DNA from 4 places in the Neobacillus sp. KR4-4 genome. Region 4 is predicted to be linked to each of the others. Evidence: riboswitches for the same ligand, from Rfam matches in the RefSeq annotation. Region 4 holds a riboswitch; each other region holds the start of a gene.
The links. A riboswitch is a leader RNA that binds a small molecule or an ion and turns the genes downstream of it on or off. The one in region 4 is predicted to bind lysine.
Positions count from the first base shown of each region.

Region 1: another riboswitch for lysine. It lies ahead of dapA (4-hydroxy-tetrahydrodipicolinate synthase); the one in region 4 lies ahead of ACE198_RS25635 (ABC transporter substrate-binding protein).
Region 2: another riboswitch for lysine. It lies ahead of ACE198_RS05255 (amino acid permease); the one in region 4 lies ahead of ACE198_RS25635 (ABC transporter substrate-binding protein).
Region 3: another riboswitch for lysine. It lies ahead of ACE198_RS07595 (aspartate kinase); the one in region 4 lies ahead of ACE198_RS25635 (ABC transporter substrate-binding protein).

Region 1 is NZ_JBHHJU010000001.1:7,082-11,516, reverse strand. It holds gene ACE198_RS00095 (MarR family winged helix-turn-helix transcriptional regulator) at 1-120, shown strand, start outside; gene ACE198_RS00090 (MFS transporter) at 134-1,348, shown strand; gene ACE198_RS00085 (hypothetical protein) at 1,443-1,628, shown strand; lysine riboswitch at 1,726-1,905, shown strand; gene dapA (4-hydroxy-tetrahydrodipicolinate synthase) at 2,035-2,922, shown strand; gene ACE198_RS00075 (ribonuclease J) at 3,085-4,435, shown strand, end outside.
Region 2 is NZ_JBHHJU010000004.1:29,440-33,874, reverse strand. It holds gene ACE198_RS05260 (helix-turn-helix domain-containing protein) at 152-376, shown strand; gene ACE198_RS05255 (amino acid permease) at 461-1,942, opposite strand; lysine riboswitch at 2,045-2,235, opposite strand; gene ACE198_RS05250 (YitT family protein) at 2,441-3,253, shown strand; gene ACE198_RS05245 (winged helix-turn-helix transcriptional regulator) at 3,296-3,655, opposite strand; gene ACE198_RS05240 (nitroreductase family protein) at 3,789-4,421, shown strand.
Region 3 is NZ_JBHHJU010000005.1:183,458-187,892, reverse strand. It holds gene ACE198_RS07610 (electron transfer flavoprotein subunit alpha/FixB family protein) at 1-92, shown strand, start outside; gene trxA (thioredoxin) at 239-553, shown strand; gene uvrC (excinuclease ABC subunit UvrC) at 695-2,467, shown strand; lysine riboswitch at 2,538-2,715, shown strand; gene ACE198_RS07595 (aspartate kinase) at 2,829-4,046, shown strand; gene ACE198_RS07590 (YslB family protein) at 4,093-4,435, opposite strand, start outside.
Region 4 is NZ_JBHHJU010000038.1:34,709-39,143, forward strand. It holds gene ACE198_RS25625 (amino acid ABC transporter ATP-binding protein) at 1-522, opposite strand, end outside; gene ACE198_RS25630 (amino acid ABC transporter permease) at 519-1,202, opposite strand; gene ACE198_RS25635 (ABC transporter substrate-binding protein) at 1,275-2,072, opposite strand; lysine riboswitch at 2,154-2,336, opposite strand; gene ACE198_RS25640 (M20/M25/M40 family metallo-hydrolase) at 2,520-4,172, shown strand.

The DNA.
Region 1 (4,435 bases), on a different contig from region 4:
ATGGAAGTTCGTGTCACGATTGATCAGTTTGAAAATGACATCTTAAAAGGTATCTCAGAACCTGAACAGCTTGAAACCATCCAGGTTATGGGGATCATTCGAGATAATATTATTAAGTAAGGGGTTAAATAACGTGAATCAACCAAGAGCTAAACTTTGGACTAAAGATTTTACGATTGTTTCCGGGGTCAATTTTTTCGTCACTTTAGTCTTTTATTTATTAATTGTCATCATTGGTGTCTATGCAGTAGACGAATTTCATGCTTCCACAAGTCAAGCTGGTCTTGCCACAGGAATCTTTATTGTTGGTTCATTAATTGGCAGGTTTTTAATCGGTAGATTTATTGAGTCTATTGGAAGGAAGAGAACATTAATCATTGGTGCCATCCTTTTTATTTTCACACTTCTTTTATATTTTCTGAATTTCGGGATTACCTTCCTGCTTATAACACGACTACTCCATGGGATTGCAGCCGGAATGGTTGGTACAGCAACAGGAACGATCGTGGCCCAGATTATCCCTGCTTCACGGAAAGCTGAAGGAATTGGCTATTTCAGCATGAGCGCAACATTGGCTACCGCAATTGGCCCATTCATTGGCCTATACATGACCCAGCATACGGATTTTCAAATGATATTTATTTTCTCCCTTGTAATAGGGATCATTAGTTTAGTCACAGCGTTCTTTGTAAATGTGCCTCAATTAGAAGGAACACCCCAACCAACTGAAACAAAAGGATTTAAACTTTCTAATTATATTGAGCCCAATGCATTGCCAATTGCAGTTATTACATTAGTAGTAGCTTTTTGTTATTCCAGCGTTCTTTCATTTATTAACTTCTATGCAATAGAAATTGACCTAGTAAGCGCGGCAAGTTTCTTTTTCTTAGTTTATTCTATTGCCGTGTTGTTATCACGCCCCCTTACCGGCCGTATAATGGATTTAAAAGGGGCAAACTATATTATGTATCCATGTATTATTGCCTTTGCCGTTGGTTTGTTTCTGCTTAGCACCGCAAGCATCAGCATTATTTTATTAGCAGCAGGAGTATTAATCGGCCTTGGTTTCGGTAACTTGCAATCAAGTACCCAAGCCATAGCAGTAAAACTAACTCCTCCCCATCGGATGGGATTGGCAACTTCCACTTTCTTTATCTTTCTTGATGCGGGTCTGGGGTTCGGTCCATACATCCTCGGGTTTATTATACCGTTAACAGGCTATCGTACTTTGTATGTCATTTTAGGTGCAGTCGTTCTTGCATCGATGGTTCTTTACCACTTCCTGCACGGTAAGAAAGAACTTCCAAGAAGAACCAGGGTGAATGAACCAACACCTGGCACTCATTGATTTCTAGCACCACCCTTCAGGCGGCAGACATAAAACCCGTCTTAAGCAAATATGATTAACATAACAATCCTAAATAAAGGGGTCGGTAAATTTGATGATTTTTAATAAAATTGCATTATCCTTCGTAGTTTTCTTTTCCATCAGTATGATCATAAATACTTATTTAGGAGAAAAGGAACAGATTCAATCGGATGTTATTTATTTTGTGATGAACGGGTTTGCATATATTGTATCTGCATTAGAAGTAGAAAAAGAAGAACAGGGGTTAGAAACTGCATAAACTTTACAAATATAGTTCCTTTTCCCCCTTGAAACAAAAGGAATATTCTGATATATTTACTATTAATTATATATTTTTCTTACTTCAATACTTTTGAAGTGAGGATAGAGGTGCAAAGACCATTAGTACACAACTGGAGGATAATGAGGTCCAACGATGGTTGTAAAAAGGGGAATTTGCCGAAGTTTCATTGATTCTCATTATCATGAAGCTGGTTCTGCTATTGAATAAATACAGAACTGTCATATAGGAGACTATATGGAGGGCTATCTTACGCACGGGAACTTAGTTTTATTTATGTTTCTACTGCAACAGTGAACCCTCACTGTTGCTTTTTTGCGTTGAATTTTGAATGGCCTTGCCCACCTCTAAATTTTATAAAAATTTATTAAAAGGGTGAGAAAAAATGAATTTTGGCCAAGTTTTAACCGCAATGGTTACACCATTTGATCAAAATGGCGAGGTTGATTTTAACGCAGTAAGAAGATTAGTAGATTATTTAATTGAAAATGGGACGGACGGTCTCGTCGTTGCCGGTACAACCGGTGAATCTCCAACTTTAACGACGGATGAAAAAATCGCTTTATTTAAAGCTGTTGTCGTCGCAGCGAGAGGAAGAGTCCCAGTTATTGCTGGCACTGGCTCGAATAATACACGGGCATCTATCAGTTTAACAAAGCAAGCTGAAGAAACAGGTGTAGACGGGATCATGCTCGTTGCTCCATACTATAACAAACCTTCCCAAGAAGGTATGTATCAACATTTCAAAGCAATCGCTGAATCTACATCATTACCGGTTATGCTTTATAATATCCCTGGTCGAAGTGTGGTCAATCTGTCCGCAGAGACCATTGTTCGCCTATCCCAAATCGAGAATATTGTTGCTGTTAAGGAAGCAAGCGACAACCTGGATGACATGGCTGCTATTATTAGCCAAGCCCCTAGTGATTTTACCCTTTATAGTGGGGATGACAGCTTAACACTGCCGGTTTTAGCGATTGGCGGTGCTGGAGTTGTATCTGTTGCTTCTCATGTAATTGGCAATGAAATGCAAGAAATGATAAATCATTTTAAAAATGGACGCGTCCAAGAAGCGGCTCACTCTCATCGCCAACTGCTGCCTCTTATGAAGGCATTATTTACGGCTCCTAATCCGGCCCCAGTAAAAGCAGCCCTGAACATGAGCGGGGTGCAAGTTGGTGGACTTCGATTGCCATTGCTGCCTTTGAGTCACGATGAAGAAATGGCATTGCAAGTGGTTTTACCTGGACACCAAGTCAAAACATTAATTTAAATACTGGTAGGCTGTCAACACATAGGGAATTTTGAATTCCGTGCTGTTGACAGCCTTTTATTTTTCGGACCCTGACTGAAATTTTTTCACTTTCCCTTTCCAATAAAGTCCAACCAAAAGGGCATACTATTCATATTTACATGGAATAGGGAGGATATTTACTTGCAAACCAATAATCAGCAATTATCCATTTTTGCTTTAGGCGGTATCAATGAAATCGGAAAAAACATGTATGTGGTTCAATATGCAGACGATATTTTTATTATTGACTGCGGCGGGAAGTTTCCAGATGAGAGTTTATTAGGAATTGATTTAATTATCCCTGATATTACCTATTTGGTAGAAAATCAGGAGAAAATCCGTGCTTTGATTGTCACTCATGGACATGAGGACCATATTGGCGGGATTCCGTATATATTAAGAAAATTGAACGTTCCTATTTACGCTACCCGCTTTACCTTGGGCCTGATTGAATTAAAAATTGACGAACACAGGTTGAATGGCAACACGAAACTCGTGACGATTGATTCAGATTCCAAGCTTGAGTTTGGAGAAACAACCGTTTCCTTCTTCAGAGTAAGTCATAGTATCCCGGATTGTCTCGGCATTGTTTTTCATACTCCTGAGGGGAATGTCGTTCATACTGGGGACTTCAAATTTGATTTAACACCGGTGAATAATCAACATTCTGATATTCATAAGATGGCTGATATTGGTGAGCAAGGTGTCTTAGTTTTAATATCAGAAAGTACCAATGCCGAGCGTAAAGGGCTAACGCCATCCGAGCAAATGATTGGTGGCACTTTAGATGAAGCCTTCATGAAAGCAGAAGGAAAAATCTTTATATCTACGTTTGCCTCGAATGTAAATCGTGTCCAGCAGGTCGTCGCCTCTGCCATAAAATCCAATCGAAAGATCGCCCTGCTTGGCCGTAGTATGGTAAATGTCGTTTCTGTTGCGATAGAGCGCGGGTATTTAAACGTGCCAGAGGGAATGCTCATCGAAGCACGGGATGTTGACCAACTGGCGCCGGAAAAGGTTGCCATCCTATGTACCGGAAGTCAGGGGGAACCTATGGCGGCCCTTGCGCGACTAGCAAGCGGGAACTACCGGGATGTTTCCATTTATCCTGGGGATACAGTTATCTTAGCTGCCTCCCCAATACCGGGCAATGAAAAATATGTGTCGAGAATCATCGACAACTTATTTCAACTAGGTGCTAAAGTGATCTATGGCTCGGGTAGTTCAACGGGCATGCACGTTTCGGGGCACGGTTATCAGGAAGATTTAAAGCTCATGCTTACCTTAATGAAACCAACCTATTTTATTCCGATTCATGGTGAATATCGAATGCTGCATCATCACCAGATGTTAGCAGAGTCCGTGGGCGTAGAAAAGGGAAATACATTTATTATTAAAAATGGTGATGTAGTTGATGTCGAAAATTCCGTAGCACGTCAGACCCGGTCCATTCCAGCTGGGGATACGTATGTTGACGGGATGGGCGTTGGCG
Region 2 (4,435 bases), on a different contig from region 4:
CCCTTTACCTATTCCTTATTTAGTATATCATAAAATCCTTAATCCCATTGCTTTCTTATTGGATAATTAAGCTCAATTGGAAATCTTAAAGCCCACTTCCTTTCAAAACAAAACGTAATGTGTTATGCTTTAATGAAAGTGAGGTGTCATTTTGACAAATTATAAGGCAAGAAAAAGTAACCTCAAAGTATTACTATCCAAAAACGGTATGGACTTGGAAAGTTTGGGAAGGAGTACAAATATTCCCCAAGCTCAACTCAACGACTACTTGTCAAAGAAAGTAATGAACCTAAATACTGCAATGACCATTTCCAAAGAATTGAATTGCCGCATTGAAGATTTATATATTTGGTCTTCAGAGGAGAAAGAAGCATAGAAGCATAAAAAACAGACTCAACATAGAGTCTGTTTTTTTGTATGAAAAAAATAGCACGCATTTTTGCGTACTATTTCTTTGGAATTAAGGGTTTAAGTCACATTCCTTTAAAGGAATTACTTTCGTTTTCTTTGTTAATTTATATCCCACCCAAACAAGTAAGAATAATGGCAGGCCGATGTAGGAGACTAATACTCCATTCCAATCGATATGTTCACCCATAAATGCTGAATAGTTTTGTCCTAAGACAACAAATCCACATACAAGAAAAGCAAAGATAGGGCCAAATGGGAAAAGTTTTGATTTATATGGTAATAAGCTCAAATCTTTGCCTTGGGCAATAAAAGCCTTTCGGAAACGATAATGACATACTGCAATCCCCAGCCAAGCGATAAAGCCGGACATGCCTGAAGCGTTTAACAACCAGATATACACTGTTCCATCACCAAAGAATGAGGCAAGGAAAGCAAGTGTCCCCACCAAAGTTGTTGCAATTAAGGCATTTACTGGAACGCCTCTTTTGTTTAATTTTCCAAGGAATTTAGGAGCTTTACCTTGTCGGGCCAAATCCCAAAGCATACGAGTTGATGCATACATTCCTGAATTTCCTGCCGATAAAACGGCGGTTAAGATTACTGCATTCATGATTGATGCAGCGAAAGCAATTCCTGCCTTTTGGAAAACCAAAGTAAACGGGCTTACAGTAACGTCGCCATTTGCTAAATTGTCATTTGTATAAGGAATAAGAAGCCCGATGACTAAAATCGCCAATACATAAAATAATAAAATACGCCAGAACACCTGCTTCACGGCACGTGGGATGGCTTTTTTTGGATCCTCTGTTTCACCAGCTGCTACACCTAAAAGTTCAGTTCCTTGAAAGGAAAAGCCTGCAGCCATAAAGATGCCTAGCATTGACAAAAATCCACCGTGGAATGGTGCATCACCAATCGTGAAGTTCTTGAAGCCAGGTGCTTCATTACCCATGATACCGAAAATCATTAACGTACCAGTAACAACAAAAATAAGAACTGTTACCACTTTAATTAAGGAAAACCAATACTCTGCTTCTCCAAATCCTTTAACAGAAAGGTAGTTTAAGAGAAACATAATCACTAAAAAGATACCGCTCCAGATAAATGAAGGAGTATTTGGGAACCAGAATTTCATGATCATCGTTACCGCAGCTAATTCTGCAGCAATCGTTATGGCCCAGTTATACCAATAGTTCCAGCCGAGCGCAAAACCAAGGGAGGGATCGACAAATTTGGTGGCATACGTACTAAAGCTTCCTGCAACGGGCATATAGGCACCCATTTCAGCTAACCCTTGCATCAAAAAGTAAACCATGACACCAATAACAAGGTAGGATAGGATGGCTCCGCCAGGTCCTGCGCTATGGATTGCGCCGCCGCTAGCAAGAAAAAGACCCGTTCCAATCGTTCCGCCAAGCGAAATCATGGTGAGATGACGAGATTTTAACCCTCTTTTTAAGTCCGATGGAGCTTTTTCTAGTGTTAAATCACTGGTATATTCAGATTCTTTTAATACTCTAGCATTTTGCATAGTCTTGACTCCTCTTTTTTCTTTTTTTCGTGAAGGAGTTTGGAATACAAAAATGCCATCGAGGAATAATCGATGGCATTACAATACCCCGCATCATACCTTCCGAAAGATAGCTCAACACGATTAGCTGGTAGAAATAATCGTGACAGTTCTGTTCCTATTTGAAGACAGACCCAGCATGCTTTTTGAAGAGTAAAAGCACACTTCGGCAGTTTTTCCTTTTAAGTAGAGTCATGAATGTCTCTCACATCTCGTCCACTTTACTAATAAAAACCGCGACCTCTACCTCATCGGTTTGATGAGGATTTATCATATGAAATTAAATATATTAATATAGTAAATGAATTTTTATAGATTTGTCAATATGTAATTTTCTAATCAGCAATAAACAGATAATTTGTTTTTTTTAAATTAATTTTTTTATTTTACTTTAAGTGAGAGTATCGGTATTATTTTGAATTAGAATTGATGCCTGTTCGTATTAGGAGGATTTTTACCATGCAGATTGTTGGAATGATATTGGGATCTCTAATTATTGTGGTTGCCTTTAACCTTTTCTTAATCCCACATGAAGTATTGAGCAGTGGATTAAGTGGAATTTCAATGATATTAGGGATGATCTCACCGGTGAATACAGGGGTGGCAAATTTCCTTTTGAATTTTCCTTTGTTAATTATTGGATATAAAATGTTAGGAAAAAGATTTATCGTGAATTCGATCTTTTCGGTTATTGTTATCTCGATAGGATTATATGTAATTCCCGTATTTGCGATCGCAGATGATAGAATTCTTTCATCTATTTTTGGTGGTGCGTTAACGGGCTTAGGTGTCGGAATCGTTTTCCGTTGTTCCGGATCGACTGGGGGATTTGACATTATTGGCATGATCGTAGCAAGAAAAAGGGATTTTCCAATTGGTACTTTACTTTCAGGCATGAATGCGGTAGTTATTATGATTAGTGGATTTTTGTTTGATTGGGATTCTGCACTTTATACCTTAGTATCTATTTTTGTGACAGGTAAAGTAGTCGATGCAATCTATACGGATCATGCAAAATTAACTCTAATGATTATTACAGATAAAGGCGAAGAGATGAGGAATCATTTACTAAAGAATTTGTATCGAGGCTTAACTGTTTTGGACGGTGTTGGCGGATACTCAAATAACCAGCGGAATGTATTGATAACAGTCATTTCCAGATACGAACTTAATGAAGTGAAACACTTAATCACGGAAGTCGATTCGCGTTCCTTTGTTAATATTACAGAAACGATTGAAGTAATGGGGCTGTTTCATCGGCCAAGTCCATAAATAAAGGGTTGCATCTATTAAATGGATGTAACCCTTTTTGTTTCATCGGGATTTTCCTCGTTTTTTTATCCATTTCAATAACACATGGATAACTTCTTCAAGATCCTTCCCAGCTGGAGTTAATTCATATTCCACTTTCTTAGGTGAAGTGGCAATCACCCTTTTAATAATCAATCCTTCATTCTCTAAATCACGCAAGCGTTCGGTTAACAATCGATCAGAGATTCCAGGAATGGAAGTAACAATTTCATGGTATCGCTTCGGGCCCTCCATAAGTGAAAAAATAACGGAGCCCATCCAACGTTTACCAATAAATTCAATCGCATTATGAAAATTGGTACATATATGCTTAATTTCCTCTTCAGAAGGAGTCATACACTTGTGGTTGTTCGGTTCATTCATATAATATCCCTCTTTTTTACTTTTCTAACGATATCATATCATAGTTTATTTTCTTGACGAAAGGTACTTACTAATAGTAAGATGATTTTGCACTTACTATTAGTAAGTTAAATTGATTAGGGGGAAATCTCTCATGCAAACTACTTTAACGAAAAGTTTATCTGATGTTATCAAAGAACGTCACTCCGTTAGAAAATATGATTCAACATATAAAATTTCTCAAGAAGAAATAAAAGAAATGTTAAAAGAAGCAACACAAGCACCATCCTCAAGTAATCTACAACCATGGCGTTTTATCGTGATCCAAGACCAGGAGTTAAAAAAGGAACTTAGAGCAGTAGCCAATAATCAAGAACAAGTCGAAACAGCTTCTGCTGTTATTGCTGTCTTAGGTGATAAGGAAATGTATAAAAGCGTGGAAAAAGTATACCAAAGTGCCTTTGAAGCTGGTTTTATGGATGAGGCTAATATGAATAGATTAATTGAAGGTACCAATAAAACCTATCCATTTGCTTCAGAAGAAGTCTTAAAAAATATTGCTTCATTTGATGCTGGTTTAGTGTCAATGCAATTGATGTTGATTGCAAAAGATCGAGGATATGACACCGTTCCAATGGGTGGATTTGATAAAGAAAAATTTGTGAAAATGTTTAATGTTGAAGATCGACTATTTCCAATTGTCCTGATTTCAGTGGGGAAGGCGGCAGCACCTGCTTTTAATACTACTCGTTTGCCTTTGGAAGATGTTTTAATAGAATATAAATAAAAAAGGAGGCGCAT
Region 3 (4,435 bases), on a different contig from region 4:
TTAAAGTAGCTGATTACGGAATTGTCGGTGACTTGTTTGAAGTAGTTCCATTACTAACTGAGGAGTTTAAAAAGCTCAAAGTACACTCATAATAATAAGGGCGAGCGGAATGCTTCCGCTCGTTTTGTATTTTGTTTATTTTGGGGATAATAATTGATGAAGCAATTTATTAGCTTGATTTTTTAAACGATGTTATACTTTCGGTAGTAACTCAGTAATCATTAGGAGGGCAATATAAATGGCAATTTCACATTTAACTGATCAAAACTTTTCGGCTGAAACTGGTTCAGGCCTTGTTCTTGTAGATTTTTGGGCACCATGGTGCGGACCTTGTAAAATGATCGCTCCCGTTCTTGAAGAACTTGATTTAGAAATGGGCGATAAGGTAAAAATCACTAAACTTGATGTGGATGATAACCCGCAAACTGCAGCAAACTTTGGTGTAATGAGCATCCCAACTTTATTAGTGATGAAAAATGGAGAAGTCGTTGATAAAGTTGTCGGCTTCCAACCAAAAGATGCACTAGCAGGTGTTTTAGAAAAACATGTGTAAATAAAATGAAAATGCCTTAGCTTGGAAATAACCCAGCTAAGGTTTTTTTATTTTTCCAAGAGACTACTACTTTTAATTATGCGCCGTTTCCTTTAATATTTTAACAGTAGATTATATATAAGACGGGAGAGAGTGGCCGGAATGAATGAAACAATTAAGCAAAAACTGACGCTGCTGCCGGATCAACCTGGCTGCTACTTAATGAAAGACCGTCAGGGAACGATTATTTATGTGGGAAAAGCTAAGGTACTAAAGAATCGTGTCCGTTCCTATTTTACGGGATCGCACGATGGGAAGACACTAAGACTTGTCAATGAAATTGAGGACTTTGAATATATCGTAACCTCTTCGAATATTGAAGCACTTTTGCTGGAATTGAATCTTATTAAAAAGTACGATCCAAAATACAATATCATGCTGAAGGATGATAAAACCTATCCGTTTATCAAGTTAACAGCGGAAAAGCATCCCAAACTTATTATCACAAGAAAAGTAAAAAAGGATAAAGGCAAATACTTTGGTCCGTATCCCAATGTGACAGCTGCAAATGAAACCAAAAAGCTTCTTGACCGAATCTACCCGCTCCGCAAATGCTCAACCCTGCCGGACCGAGTCTGTTTATACTATCATTTAGGACAGTGCCTGGCACCATGTGTGAATGAAGTTCAGGAAGAGCAGTATAAACAGATGACGGATGAAATCACCCGCTTTTTAAATGGCGGGTATAAGGAAATAAAAAAAGAGCTGAAGGAGAAAATGGCTGCTGCCTCCGAAGAATTGGACTTTGAACGTGCAAAAGAATACCGTGACAAAATCATCCATATTGAAACGATTATGGAAAAACAAAAAATTACGATGACCGATTTTACTGATCGTGATGTTTTTGGCTATGCCGTCGATAAAGGCTGGATGTGTGTGCAAGTCTTTTTTGTCCGCCAAGGCAAACTAATTGAGCGGGACGTTTCTATGTTCCCCGTCTATAATGAGCCAGAGGAAGAAATCTTAACGTTCCTCGGTCAGTTTTATTCGAAAGCCAATCATTTTAAGCCGAAAGAAATTCTCATTCAAGATGATGTCGAGTTGAGTTTAGCAGAACAACTGTTGGAAGTTAAAGTGCTTCAGCCGCAACGAGGACAGAAAAAGGATCTTGTGCAATTAGCGATTAAAAATGCAAAAATTGCTTTGAATGAAAAATTTTCACTAATTGAAAAGGATGAAAATCGAACCATTAAGGCAGTGGAGAACCTGGGAGAATTACTGGGAATCTACACGCCACACAGGATTGAGGCTTTTGATAATTCTAACATCCAAGGGACAGACCCTGTATCAGCAATGGTAGTGTTCATTGATGGCAAGGCGAACCATCGTGAATACCGTAAATACAAAATCAAAACGGTTCAAGGGCCGGATGATTATGAATCGATGCGAGAAGTAACGAGAAGAAGGTACTCACGCGCGCTAAAAGAGGAACTCCCTCTTCCTGATTTAATCATCATTGATGGTGGTAAAGGGCATGTTGAAGCCGTACGAGACGTATTGGAAAATGAATTAGGCTTAGATATTCCGCTCTCGGGGCTTGTAAAAGACGAAAAACACCGGACATCCCAATTGCTGTATGGCAATCCTTTAGGAATTGTTCCGCTCGGGCGAAACAGCCAGGAGTTTTATTTACTGCAAAGGATTCAAGATGAAGTCCATCGTTTTGCGATCACCTTCCATCGCCAACTGCGCGGAAAAACTGCGTTTCAATCCTTGCTTGATGATATTCCGGGAATTGGGGAGAAACGGAAAAAGTTATTGTTAAAACAGTTCGGCTCGGTGAAAAAAATGAAAGAAGCAAGTAAAGAGGAATTCATTAATATTGGAATTCCTATGAATGTGGCCGAAGAATTAATCAAAAAACTTCAATCCTAGAGATTGTCAGAAAAAAAGGAACATGCTATAATAAGTGAAAATTTAATTTACTATCACTTTTACGTATTAAAGTGAAGGTAGAGGTGCGAGCTTCAAGAGTAGTGGTTCTGAGAAGGATGAGCTTCTGAGAAGAATCATGAAAGGGGATGTTCGCCGAAGTAAAGAAGGTCTCATAACTTTCTTTTCTGGTCCCGTATTGAATAAATGCTGGATTGTCAAGACTAATGTCTTGGAGAGCTATCTTACATTGTAGGTGCGAGAATTTTTTTCGTGTTTTAAGCAATGAGATGCCCTTCTCATTGCTTTTTTGTTTTTATTTGGGGAAAAATATGAATTACATCTGGAGAAGGGGAAAACAAACATGGGGATTATTGTACAAAAGTTCGGAGGCACCTCCGTCGCTAATGTAGAAAGAATTTTAAATGTCGCATCATGTGTAAAAGGTGAGGTTGACCGCGGAAATAATGTGGTTGTTGTTGTTTCTGCAATGGGAAAATCTACGGATACACTCGTCGGTTTAGCAAAGGAGATTTCAGCGCAGCCAAATAAACGGGAAATGGACATGCTGTTATCGACCGGGGAACAAGTAACGATTTCGTTACTGTCTATGGCTCTCAACCAGCAAGGTCTTGATGCTGTGTCCTTTACTGGGTGGCAGGCTGGTATTATGACCGAACCAGTCCATGGAAATGCCCGGATTTCTAATATTAAAACAGCAGCGATTGAATCACAGCTTGAATCCGGCAAGGTGGTTATTGTTGCGGGATTCCAAGGAATCACCGAAGAGGGTGAAATTACTACACTTGGCCGTGGCGGTTCCGATACCACAGCCGTTGCACTCGCAGCAGCCTTAAAGGCAGATAAATGCGACATATATACGGATGTAACGGGAGTTTTCACAACGGATCCAAGATATGTGAAGAGTGCTCGCAAGCTATTATCGGTATCGTACGATGAAATGCTGGAGTTAGCTAATTTAGGTGCAGGAGTACTTCATCCGCGAGCAGTGGAATTTGCTAAAAACTATCAAGTACGTCTCGAAGTTCGTTCGAGCATGGAGAAAATAGAAGGAACAGTTATTGAGGGGGAAGCAGCAATGGAACAAAACTTAGTTGTCCGCGGAGTTGCATTTGAGGACGAAATTACAAAAGTAACAGTATTAGGGTTGGCTAATTCATTAACAAGCCTATCAACCATTTTTACCACACTTGCTGAAAATCATCTGAATGTGGATATTATTATCCAAAGCACAACTGAGGGTGGATCTGCGAATTTGTCCTTCTCTATTCATACAAATGATCTATTAGAAACATTAAAGGTCCTAGAAGACAATAAAGCTGTTTTGAATTATGAGCAAATTGATGCTGAAAACAAATTAGCGAAGGTGTCGATTGTCGGATCAGGGATGATTTCCAATCCCGGTGTAGCAGCAAAGATGTTTGAGGTACTCGCTGCAAACAACATCCAAATCAAAATGGTCAGCACATCAGAAATAAAAGTGTCGGCCGTTGTAGAAGAAAAAAATATGTTAAAAGCAGTAGAAGCTTTACACGAAGCATTCGGACTTGCAGTTCAATAAAAAAGAATGGTGTCAGGCACTATTCGGTGCCTGACACCATTTTCAATTAGTTTTTTTCCCATTTCACTGTGAAAACAACTTTATTGGATTTTTTTATTGGATGTTCGAAGGTTTCGGCGTTGGCTTCTTTTTGCAATTCAATTTGTTGGGCAAGGAATCCTGCTTCAAGTTGGAAAAAATGTTCAGCCTTTGACTTAACTCGTGAAATAATGAGCGGACTAATTAATTCAAATTGGAACTCAGTTTTATTTTCTTTCACAAGTTTTAACTGGCCCCATGAGGCCTTGGCGAAGAAATCAATAATCTGTTCTAAATCCATTAATGGATATTTTCGTGCAAGTCGTTTTCCAGCCCAATATAAAATTTCAGGTGTGTCTTTCCCTAAAATC
Region 4 (4,435 bases):
TTCACCAACAAGTTCAGGATCCAACGCTGAAGTCGGTTCATCAAAAAGCATCACTTTTGGTTCCATCGCTAATGCTCTCGCGATTGCTACCCGCTGCTTTTGCCCGCCGGATAATTGTTCTGGATAGTAATTGGCTTTATCCTCTAAGCCTACCTTTCTAAGAAGGGCCATGGCTTTGGAACTCGCTGCTTCCTTTGTTTCCTTTCTGACAAACATCGGTGCTTCGATAATATTTTCGATGACTGTTTTATGAGGAAAAAGATTGAAATGCTGAAACACCATTCCTACCTTTTCTCTTACTTTATTTAAGTTTGTTTTTGCGAGGTCTATTTTTTCAGAATCAATGATAATGTCACCGCTCTCTGCCACTTCTAAAAAATTGAGGCAGCGAAGCAGCGTACTTTTACCAGAGCCGCTGGCACCGATCAGAACAACGACCTCTTTCTCTTCTACACTTAAGTTAATCTGTTTTAATACGTCAAGCTTACCAAAGGATTTTGAAAGATGGCTCATTTCAATCATGCGATTACTGCCTCCTTAGGTCTGCTGACATCCATTTTCTTTTCAATCCGATTAGCAACCCATGTGAAAATCAGAACGATAATCAAATAATAGACGCCGACAACAAAGTACGTTTCAAATGGCATATAGTTTTCACCTTGGACACTAAGAGCCGTGTTATATAGATCCGTCACGGCAATATAGGCAACAAGGGAAGAATCTTTTAAGCCAATAATAAACTGATTGGCTAAAGACGGAATTGCTCTTTTGAAAGCCTGCGGGAAAATAATTCTCCTCATCGCAAGAGAATAGGACATTCCGAGTGACCTTGCCGCCTCCATCTGTCCGCGGTCAATGGATTGCACCGCTCCTCTAAAAATTTCCGCAATATAGGCTCCTGTATGTACACCTAATGCCAGAGCCCCTGCCGTGAAGCTGTCCAGGTTCACGATATTGGCAAGTCCATAATAAAGGAACATAATCTGAACAATGAGAGGCGTTCCACGAATAATACCTATATAGATATCGGCAATGCGATTTAGTATTTTACTAGAGGAAATTTTAAAGCCCGCGAAAATTATACCAATCACCATGGCAAATAATAGCGAGATGGCCGTTATCGCGATGGTCATCCAAGAAGCTTTCAAAAAAGCAATTCCGTGTTCACTAAAAATACTGATAATATTTTCAATAAATATCATGATGCGTACCTCCTTCGTTGAATCGTGCAAGCACCCACATCAGGTGCTTACACTAAAATCTTTGATCCTCTCTTACTTTTCCATGATGTTTGTATTAAACCATTTCATACTGATTTTTTCATACGTCCCATCGTCAATCATCGATTGGATGGCTTCGTTGATTTTTTCAGCGAGCTCTTTGTTTCCTTCAGCTACCGCTACACTGACACGGTCTTCATTCAATAAATCGCCAATGGCCTTAATTTTTAAGCCTTTTTCATTTTTAGCACTCACACCGACAATCTTATCCGTGATGACCGCATCTAAACGGCCAAGCGCCAAATCTTGAAGGGCGTTAACGTCTGTTGGATAGCCTTTCACTTGATCAGATAATTCATCGGCCATGTCTTTCCACGTACTTGCTTGAATAACACCAATTTTTTTGCCTTTTAAATCCTCTTTCGATTGAATCGCAGAATTGCCCTCCGCTACAAAAATCTGTGCACCAGATAAATAATATGGATTGGTGAAATCAACTTGCTTATCTCGCTCAGGTGTAGCAGTCATACTTCCAATAATGGCATCATATTTGTTTGCCTTTAATCCTTGGATAATCGTTTCCCATGGATTGGTTACAGGGTTGGCTTCAAGCCCGATTCTCTTAGCAATTTCTGTTCCAATTTCAACATCAAATCCAGTCAATTTACCGTCTTTCTTAAAGTTTAACGGTGGATACTGCCCGGTCATCGAGAATGTTAACAGCCCTTTTTTCACTAACTCATGCTTAGAGCCACTTGCTTTTGCTGCCTTTTCTCCATCAGGCTTCTCCGTGCCGCAAGCAGATAAAATCAACATCATCGCCGCTGCTAATAAAAATGCAAACTTTTTCATAAAAATCCCCTCCTAGGTAATAAAAAAAACACCGTCCATGTGAGTATGACGGTGTTCTACACACCCTCATCGGTTAGCATTGGTGAAGATAGTTCTCCACAATTCCAAGGAACTGTGACAGTTCTGCCCCTATTCGAGTGCAGACCCAGCTTTCTGAACGCAGTGATTTCAGAAGCTTCGGCGATGGATCCTTTTTCCTATTTTCATAGATTTCACTGAATCTCCAATAGGATACTAATATCAATCGCGACCTCTACCCCATCTAATGCTTAAAGATGAGGATTTATATTTAGTTTAATGAAACAAGTTTTAGTATATATAAATATTCTTACTTTTGCAATAATATTTTTGATGTTATTTTTTATCAAAATTAAAGACTTGACGGGCTTTCTCTTCTGATATACATTTTTTCTAAATACCAATTTACTAGAAAAGAAGGTCAGGCGTATGTTGCAATGTCGTGAGGATGTGCTGACATTCACGAAACAGCTTGTAAACATTGAAAGTGTCGTTAATACCAATGGCGAAAAGGCCATTGCACAGTCTTTATATTCTATGATTTCTTCTATTCCCTATTTTTCACAAAACCCTAGCCACCTAGTGTTAGAACAAACACTCAACGACGATCAAGAGCGTTATAATGTTCTTGCTTTTGTGAAAGGAACGAAGGGAAATAGCAGCCGCACGGTGATTTTGATGGGTCATATTGATACGGTTGGGATTGAAGATTTTAACCATTTAAAAGACCAGGCTTGCTTCCCAGACCAACTGATGGAGTCACTAAAAACGGAACAGCTGCCGGCTGCCGCTAAAGAGCATTTAGACTCAGGCGACTGGTTATTTGGCCGCGGCGTCCTTGATATGAAAAGCGGGGTTGCCAGCCACTTATATCTCTTAAACTATTATTCCGAGCACCCTGAAGAACTAGACGGAAACATCGTTCTCTTATCAGAATGTGACGAAGAGGACAGTTCACACGGTGTTCTTTCCGCATTGAAAACATTGAAACGCTGGAAAAAGGAACATGGGTTTACCTATGTAGCCGCGATTAATGCGGATTTCGTTTCACCAAGATATGAAGGCGACGAAAATCGCTATATCTACAAAGGGACCGTCGGAAAGCTTCTGCCATCTTTCTTTATTACAGGAGCAGAAACGCATGTAGGCTCCGCCTTTGAGGGACTTGATCCGAACTTTATTGCCGCCGAGCTGACCAGGCAAATCAATTACAATCCAGAGCTTTGTAACGAAGCATTTGGTGAAACAACCGTGCCTCCTGTTTCGTTAAAACAAACGGATTTGAAGCCTTCTTATACCGTTCAAACGGCCTTAGCTGCCTATGTTTATTACAATTTCTTTATTCATTCCTGGTCGCCAAAGGACGTGCTTGAAAAATTAAGGGAACAAGCGATCATTGCTTTTACCAATGCCCTGACTTCCTTTGAAGAAAGGTATAAACAATACAGCACATTAAGCGGCGAACCCTATGTACAGCACCCTTGGAAACCTAGAGTGATGACGTACGAGGAAATGGAACAATTATTGGTTGAAGAGAACGGCGAAGCGTTCACGGCACATATGAGTCAATTTAAAGAACAGCTTTTAAAAAATACAGAACTAGATACGCGCATGTTTGCGGCAAAAGTGGTCGAGGAAGCATGGAAATGGATGAAGGATAAAAATCCGGCCATTATTCTGTTTTACTCATCCCTGTACTCTCCACGAATTGAATTGACAGGGAAAACAACGGACGAGCTTGCTTTAATTACGGCCTTGGATGAAGCAGTGGATGAGCTCCAGCCATACTATCAACATCCGATGGTGACACGTAACTTTTTCCCTTATATCTCAGATATGAGTTTTGTTGCGCTTAGTGATGACGAAGCCGGTATTAATGCCGAATCGAACAATAACCCTGGCTGGGGCACCAAGCTCTTTGTAGACTACCAAGACATTCGCGATATCAATGTACCAGTAATCAACATCGGCCCTTATGGTCTAGATGCTCACAAGAAACTTGAAAGACTAGAAATGACTTACTCCTTTGAAATCGTACCAAATCTAACAAACCTCGTGATTCAGAAACTATTAAATCATTGAGGCCAAAAGCCTGTAGACTCGTCTGGTCTACAGGCTTTTTTGTTTTGCGGCACCGGCGCGATCGGAAAATAAGCGGAGTTTTTCCGGTTAAATGCAGAATGGAGCTCGTTTTGGGGTAAATAAGGGAAGTTTTTCCGGTTATTCAAAGCGAAATCCACCATTTTCGCGCTTTTCGAGTAAATAGGAGGAATTTCTCCGGCTATTTTGGTTATTTTTAATGATAATTTCTAAATAAGCGGAATTTTTCCGCTTATTTATCTGAT